One region of the Dyella aluminiiresistens genome, then DNA from elsewhere that is predicted to be linked to it. Evidence: riboswitches for the same ligand, from Rfam matches in the RefSeq annotation. Region 1 holds a riboswitch; the other holds the start of a gene.
What was found. A riboswitch is a leader RNA that binds a small molecule or an ion and turns the genes downstream of it on or off. The one in region 1 is predicted to bind cobalamin.

Region 1 (4,213 bases):
GAAAGGCATGGAGAAGCAAGGACAGGTGCCAGTACGCTCCTTGTAAGCTGCCGGCAAGGCTTGCGCGACGCGGCATGCGGGGCTGGCCGTATGCCGCGTCGGTCTTCCCTGCTTAGTGGTGTGTTGCAGGGCTGTAGCGCAGGGTCAGGAACCAGCTGCGTCCGGGCTGGTTGAAGTACCACGCGGTTGCATAGCGGCGGTCGAACACATTGGCCAGGCGAGCCGACAGCGTCCAGTCCGCCGTGAAGGCGTAGCTGGCGCGCAGGTCGGTGGTGGCATAGCCGCCGAGGCGGTGCTGGTTGGCCGCATCGTCGTAGCGCATGCCGGCGGCATAGAAGGTCGCGCCCACGCCAAAGGCACCGAACTGGCGGTCGGCGTCCACGCGCAAGGTCTTCTCCGGCCGGCGTGCCAGCAGGTTGCCGTTGTTGGGGTCGTCCGCGCCGCCGACGTCCTGCGGCCGCATCAGGGTGAGGTAGCCGTGCACGTTCCAGTGGGCCAGGCGTGTGCCAGCCTGCGCTTCCAGGCCACGGATGCGAGCGCGGCTGATGTTCTCGGGGTAATAGCTGCTGTTCAGCGCGATCAGGTCGTGGATGCGGGTCTGGTAGGCATTCAGTGCCCAGTTCCAGCCCTGGCCCTGCTGCGACAGGCCCAGCTCGGCACTGCGCGAGGTTTCCGGTTTCAGGTGGGGGTTGGCCGACGGAATGCCGTAGTACGGGGGATAATAAAGGTCGTTGAAGGTCGGTGCGTGGAACGCACTGCCGTAGCTGGCCATCAGGCGCAGCCCGTGGTCGAAGTGGTAGCCCCAGGCTACGGCGCCGGTATCGTGGCCGCCGAACTGGCCGTTGTGGTCGTGTCGGGCCGACAGCTGCAGCTCGTTGCGTCCGAAGCTGCCCTGGTACTGCAGGAAACTGCCGGTGTCGTCGATCTGGCTGGCAAGGTAGCCGGTGCTGCTGGAAATGTGTTCCTGGCGGTAGTCCACGCCCGCGGTGAGCAACTGGTCCGCACCCAGGCGGATGTCGTTCTGCCACGACGCCTGATTGCGCCGCGAGTTGTAGAAGCCGGTCGGCGTCAGCGGGTAATACGTGCCGTAGTAGGTGCCCTGATAGAACGTGGACGCCAGGTCGCGGCTCTGTCCGGCACTCAGGGTAACTTTCCAGGGTTCCAGCGGCGAAAAGCTCAGGCGTGCACCGGCCAGCTGCTGCTCGTTGATCGCCCGGTTGCCGCCGTAGGGTGTGCCGCCGTATTCGACATCGTTGCGGCTGCGCAGGCCGGTCACCGCCAGTTCGGTGCCGTTGTCCCAGCGGTAGCCCGCATCGAGCAGGCCGTTCCAGTTGCGATAGGCATCGTTGCGCGGGTCGTCGGCGAAACAGCCCGCGCCGGCCTCGGCCGCGCCCATGCGGCACGACGGGAACCCATGGGTGTATTCGCCGCCCAGGCTGAGGTTGAGCCAGGCGTGCCGGTCACCGCCGGACAGGCCCACCTGGCTGCCCGCCAGTCCATGGCTGCCGGTGGTGACGGACAGGGAGGGCGTCAGGCCGCCGTGCTGCGAGCCGTGCCGGGTGAAGATCTGGATCACGCCACCGATGGCGTCGGCGCCATACAGGCTGGAACGCGGCCCGCGCACGATCTCGATACGCTGGATCTCGTTCACCGGAATCTGTTCGAGCGCGGGCAGGCCGGCGGTCACCGAACCGATCCGGATGCCGTCCACCAGCACCAGCGTATGGGTAGAATTGGTGCCGCGCATGAACAGCGAGGTCTGCTCGCCGAGCCCGCCCGCCTGAGTGATGGTGATGCCCGGTAGTCCCTGCAACAGATCCACCAGCGAGACCGGCTGCAGGCGCTGGATGTCGGCGCGGGTGATGACCGTGACCGAGGACAAGGCGTCGTCGGCACTGATCGCGGTACGTGTTGCGGTGACGATCACCGGGTCGAGAGTGGTATTGGCCTGGGCGGCCAGGGAGGCGGCGCTGGTCGTCAGGCATCCGAGCAGCGCAACAGCAAGCAGAGTTCTTTTCATCGTTCCAGTCCCAGCCGTGCGTCCCCGCGCGGCCTATGAGTTCGGGGGCTGGTGGTGCGTCGGGATCAGCTCGGAACGACGAAAGGGCCGAAAACAGGTGCCATCGCGCGGTTCGGCCTCGCCCACCGCGAGCCACCAGGACATCGAATCGGGCCGGTCTCCGGACTCGCGAGCGGCATGTACTGGACACACCTGGACGCGACGCCTTCCCGTGCAGGGCACAGTGGCATCAAGTAGTCGCGCCGATGACTCGCTTACCGTTGCGGGGGCAGCGCCGGGTTTGTCGTGTCGAAGACACATCGCACCGGCTTCCCGTTTCATCCCCCGGCCGGATTTGGCCGGGGAACACCCGAATCGCGCTTGATTTTAACCTGCGCGAACATTGTTAAACAATTATTTAATAATGAAAGGGATTGGAGTCCGCTTTGCACGGCGATTTTTTACATAATCCATGTATATCGGAATTGCTAAGAAAGTGTTGACAGTCACAAGCGGACAAACTAAGTTCGAGCGTCAGAGGGACCGAAGAGTTGATAGAGGGGCTTACGGCCGAAGTCCAGCGATGGTGCACTTCCCGGACGAAGTGTTACCCAAGCGTCGCGGGACTGCGGTTTGCGGGTTGTCAAGTCAGCTTCGGATTCCTTGGAGATTATCGCCAGCACTGTCTGACAGGCAGGTTGGCGTGGCCGTTGTCCAATTGCCCGTGATGGGCTGTTTTTGGGGAGATTACTGATGAATAAGCGCTTCGAGCGGGGCACGCACTACCGCCGTAATGCACTCGCTGCCGCCATGGCCGTGAGCCTCGGTTTCACCGGGCTTGCCTATGGCCAGGCCACGACCAGCAGCATTTACGGTACCGCACCGGTGTCCGCTGGTGAGACCGTCCAGGCCGTCAACACCCAGACGGGCCTGACCCGTTCGGTGGCGGTCGATTCGACCGGCCGTTACACCCTTATCAACCTGCCGATCGGTGACTACACCGTATCCCTGATGAATAATGGCTCTGCCGTTGCCACCAAGGAAAACGTGCATGTGGGCGTGGGCGCGGGCACCGCAGTGCCGTTCGCTGCCGCAGCATCGGCCCAGAATGCCCAGAACATGTCGGGCATCACCGTGACCGCCAACTCGCTGCCTGCGATCGACGTGTCCTCCACCCGCCAGACCTCGGTGATCACCGCCGCCCAGCTGAAGCAGCTGCCGCTGGCCCACAACGCCGAGTCCATCGCCATCCTCGCGCCTGGCGTCGCCGGCGGCAACGCCAGCCTCGGTACGGGCCCGGCTGGTACCCCGCTGATCTCCTTCGGTGGCGATTCGACTGCTGAGAACGCCTACTACATCAACGGCTTCAACACCACCGACCCGGTGGGTAACGCCGGTGGTATCGCGCTGCCGTACTTCGCGATCGCCGAACAGCAGACCATCACCTCCGGCTACGGCGCAGAATACGGCCGTTCCACCGGCGGCGTGATCAGCCAGATCGGTCACCGCGGTGGCAACCAGTTCCATGCCGGTGTCTATGTCACCTTTGCCCCGACCTGGGCGCAGAGCGGCTACAAGAACATCCACTACGCGAACCCGCAGTCGACCACCCCGGGGCAAGAGGTTGGCGACATGTTCGTCAATCGCCAGAAGAACGAGGATTGGAGCACGGTCTATGACGCTTACCTGTCGGGACCGCTGATCAAGGACAAGCTGTTCTTCTACATCACGGCCGAGGCCCAGCACGACAGCAGCAAGTCCACCGGTTCGGTCAATTCGCCCTACTACAACTCGCACAGCACCAGCCTGCCGAAGCTGTACGCCAAGGTCGACTGGAACATCAACGACAACAACATTCTTGAAGCCACCTATGCCTCGAGCAAGCTCGAGGATCTGTCGAACAATGCGTACAACTACGACTACAGCACGAATAGCGTGGGTAGCTACGCCGGCATCAACAATCCGCTGTATTCGAGCAAGTTCAACATCGGCATCCTGAAGTACACCTCGTACATCACCGACAACCTCACGCTGAGCGTGCTGGCCGGCAAGATGAAGAGCACGTACTACAGCTATCAACAGTCCTATCCGGGCTTCAACCCGGGAATGGCGGGCGTGGCCTCGACTTACAACCAGAACCCGACTGTCGCGGGCTATGGCAACACGAACAACAATGCGCTGACCATCCCCTCGCCGGACCATAGGTCCACCGAG
Region 2 (4,213 bases), 480 kb from region 1:
GATCTGGTCCATGTGCATCTCGCTCACCACCCGGCGCATCACTTCGATCGGGCACGGCGAACCAGCCATGATGCCGGTGCGCAGGCTGCTCAGGTCGAACTCGCGGAAACGCGGATGCTCCAGCTCCGCGATGAACATGGTCGGCACGCCATGCAGCCCGGTACAGCGCTCTTCGGCCACCGTTTCCAGGGTCGACAATGCATCGAAACCCTCGCCCGGAATCACCATGCAGGCGCCGTGCGTGACGCAGGCCAGGTTGCCCAGCACCATGCCGAAACAGTGGTAGAACGGCACCGGAATGCATAAACGGTCCTGCTCGCTCAGGCGCATCGCCTCGCCGATGAACCAGCCGTTGTTGACGATGTTGTGATGGGTCAGCGTGGCGCCCTTGGGCGCACCGGTGGTGCCCGAGGTGAACTGGATGTTCACCGGGTCATCGAACGACAGCTCGCCCTGCAGCGCACGCAACCGTGCCAGTGCCTCGGCGTCGGCCAGAGTGGCCAGTTCACGCCAGGCGCGGGTACCCGGCGCCGGCGCGTCGTCGAGCAGGATCACCTCGCGCAGTTCGGGCAGGCGGACCGCGGCCAGGCCGCCCGGTGCGGCGGCATCCAGCTCGGGCGCCAGCGCGCGCAGCATGTCCAGATAGTGCGAGGTCTTGAACCGGCGCGGCAGCACCAGCGCACGGCACTGCACCTTGTTGAGCGCGTACTCCAGCTCGTGCAGGCGGTAGGCCGGGTTGATATTCACCAGGATCAGCCCCGCCCGGGGTGCGGCGAACTGCAGCAGTACCCACTCCGCCCGGTTCGGTGCCCAGATGCCGATGCGCTCGCCGCGCGCCAGTCCCAGTGCCAGCAGACCGGCAGCAAGCCGCTCGACCTCGGCATCGAACGCGCGGTAATCCATCCGCACTCCCTGTTCGCGCACCACCAGCGCGGGCCGGTCCGGATGCGTCGCGGCAATACGCTCGAGCAGCGTGCCGATGGTGTCGCCCAGCAGGGTTTGGGTACTGGCCCCCTGGACATAGCTTGGTGAAGCCGTCATGGCATCCCTCCGTCATCTGCGCCAGAGCATAACCGGCAGGCGACAAGCGATCCTCCGCGCCTGCGGCTCCCCCATGCCATGGCCGCACGGCCACGCCACGCCACAACCGGCACCAGCACTGGCAGCGAGCCACTTATCCACGGCTTATACACAATTTATTGGGTTGACCAGCCCCTTTCGGCCCGATATGTTGTGCCGGTCGGTGCCCAGTCAGACGCGATCGTCGACCGGGCTTAAAAGGGAATCCGGTGCAAACCCGGAACTGCCCCGCAGCGGTAAGCGGAAACGAACGCCTTGATATCGCACTGGCTCGCAGCGGCCGGGAAGCGAAGGCCAGTAGGTGGGTCGACTGACCCTCGTCCGCGAGTCCGAAGACCTGCCGGCACGGTGCAACCGGAATGTTGTGCCGATTGGTGACGGCCTCCGCGGGGAGGTGCGTCGTGCGCTGGGACCTCCGTGTCCCGCGCATGCGCGACCGCGGCGACCGCACCCCAGCCCTGCGCGAGGGAGCAGGCGGTCGATCACCACGGTCTGGAGCACACCGACATGCAATCTCTCGATACCGCCACCCGCGAGCGTTCCGGCGCCCGCGCGGAGTCGTCCGCATTTTCCGCCGGGGCCATCGAGGCTCCGGCCGCCACCAGCGATACACCGATGTCTGCCGCACCCGAGCAAGCCCCCGCCGAATCCTTCACCCTCACCCCGCCGCACAACCCGGCCCAGATGCGCGTGACCAAGCGCAACGGTGGCCAGGAGGGCGTCGACGTCAACAAGATCGTCAAGGCGGTGACTCGCTGTGCCGACGGCCTGCACGCGGTCGACCCGATGCGGGTGGCGCTGAAAACCATCGGCGGCCTGTACGACGGCGCCACCACGCAGGAGCTGGACCAGCTTTCGATCCGCACCGCCGCGGCGCTCACCGCGGAGGAACCCGAATACGGCCAGCTCGCCGCGCGCCTGCTCGGCGGCTACATCGACAAGGAAGTGAGCGGCCAGGAAATCCAGAGCTTCTCGCAGTCGGTCGCGCACGGTGTCGAGGTCGGCATCCTGAATGAGCGCTTGCGCGATTTCGTCGCGCTGAACGCGCGCAAGCTCAACGACGCGATCGACCCGCTGGCCTCGCGCCGCTTCGAGTATTTCGGCCTGCGCACGGTCTACGACCGCTACCTGCTGCGCCACCCCACCAAACGCTACGTGATCGAGACGCCGCAGTACTTCTTCATGCGCATTGCCTGTGCGCTGGGCGGCAACGACATCGGCGAGACGCTGGAGCTGTATCGCCTGCTGTCGTCGCTGGAATACATCGCCAGCTCGCCGACGCTGTTCAATGCCGGCACCTCGCACGAGCAGCTCAGCTCGTGCTTCCTGCTGGACTCGCCGACCGACTCGCTGGAGTCGATCTACGACAAGTACGCCGACGTGGCCAAGCTGTCGAAGTTCGCCGGCGGCATCGGCCTGGCCTACTCGCGCGTGCGTTCGCGCGGCTCGCTGATCCGCGGCACCAACGGCCATTCCAACGGGCTGGTGCCGTGGCTGAAGACGCTGGATGCCTCGGTCGCCGCGGTGAACCAGGGCGGCAAGCGCAAGGGCGCGGCCTGTGTGTACCTGGAACCCTGGCACGCCGACATCGAGGAGTTCCTCGAACTACGCGACAACACCGGCGACGAGGCGCGCCGCACGCACAACCTCAACCTGGCCAACTGGATTCCCGACGAGTTCATGCGCCGGGTCGAGGCCGACGGCGACTGGTCGCTGTTCGATCCCAAGCGGGTACCGCACTTCGTCGACAGCTGGGGCGAGACGTTCGAAACGGCGTATCGCCAGGCCGAGGCCGATGGCCTGGCGAGCAAGACGGTCAAGGCACGCGAGCTCTACGCGCGCATGCTGCGCACGCTGGCGCAGACCGGCAACGGCTGGATGACCTTCAAGGACCGCAGCAACGCCACCAGCAACCAGACCGCCAAGGCGGAAAACGTCATTCACCTATCGAACCTGTGCACCGAAATCCTGGAAGTCACCAACGCCGGCGAGACGGCGGTGTGCAACCTGGGCTCGATCAATCTTTCGCGGCACGTGACGGACGGCGCGTTCGACTTCGACAAGCTGGCCGCCACCGTGCGCACCGCAGTGCGCCAGCTGGACCGCGTGATCGACCTGAACTTCTACCCGATCGCCACCGCCAAGGCCGCCAACAGCAAATGGCGCCCGGTGGGCCTGGGCGTGATGGGCCTGCAGGATGTGTTCTTCAAACTGCGCCTGGCGTTCGATTCGGCCGAGGCGCTGGCGCTGTCCACGCGCATTGCCGAGGAGATCTATTTCAACGCACTGTCGCAGTCGAACGAGCTGGCCGCGCAACATGGTGCACACCCCGGTTTCGGCGAAAGCCGCGCCGCCAACGGCGAGCTGCAGTTCGACTACTGGCCGAATGCCCGGCCGCACGACGAGGCACGCTGGAGCTCCCTGCGCGAGGCGATCAAGACCCGCGGCCTGCGCAATTCGCTGCTGATCGCCATCGCCCCCACCGCCACCATCGCCTCGATCGCCGGCTGCTACGAATGCATCGAGCCGCAGGTATCCAACCTGTTCAAGCGCGAGACGCTGTCGGGCGACTTCCTGGTGGTCAACCGCCACCTGGTCGAGGAACTGAAGGCGCTGGGCCTGTGGACGGCCGAAGTGCGCGACCAGATCAAGCTGGCCGAAGGCTCGATCCAGGGCATCGCGGCGATTCCCGAAAGGCTGCGCACGATCTACCGCACCGTATGGGAGCTGCCGCAGAAAGCGCTGATCGAACTGGCCGCCGCCCGCGGCGCCTGGATCGACCAGAGCCAGTCGCTGAACCTGTTCATGGAGAACCCGAACATCGGCCAGCTCTCGTCCATGTACATGTACGCCTGGAAAGCCGGCATCAAGACCACGTATTACCTGCGCTCGCGTCCCGCGACGAAGATCGCCAAGACCACGGTGAGTGCAGGCAAGACCACGACGGTCGACCAGGAGCAGGCCAGCGCCGCCGTGTTCTGCTCGCTGGAAAACCCCGAGTACTGCGAGGCTTGCCAGTAAATCCCGACGTCCGTCATCCCGGCCGCGGCTGGGGTCCTGCGCCTTCGGCCATGTGGTGCGCCAAGGAGCTGGATTCCAGCCTTCGCTGGAATGACGGTGAGAGATATTCGGC

Region 2: linked by a shared signal. The riboswitch ahead of RA164_RS01635 (ribonucleoside-diphosphate reductase subunit alpha) and the one ahead of btuB (TonB-dependent vitamin B12 receptor) in region 1 are both predicted to bind cobalamin.

Annotation. Positions count from the first base shown of each region.
Region 1 is NZ_CP132911.1:3,646,901-3,651,113, reverse strand. It holds gene btuB (TonB-dependent vitamin B12 receptor) at 113-2,020, opposite strand; cobalamin riboswitch at 2,155-2,388, opposite strand; gene RA164_RS16255 (TonB-dependent receptor) at 2,753-4,213, shown strand, end outside.
Region 2 is NZ_CP132911.1:413,010-417,222, reverse strand. It holds gene RA164_RS01640 (AMP-binding protein) at 1-1,041, opposite strand, end outside; cobalamin riboswitch at 1,226-1,439, shown strand; gene RA164_RS01635 (ribonucleoside-diphosphate reductase subunit alpha) at 1,588-4,101, shown strand.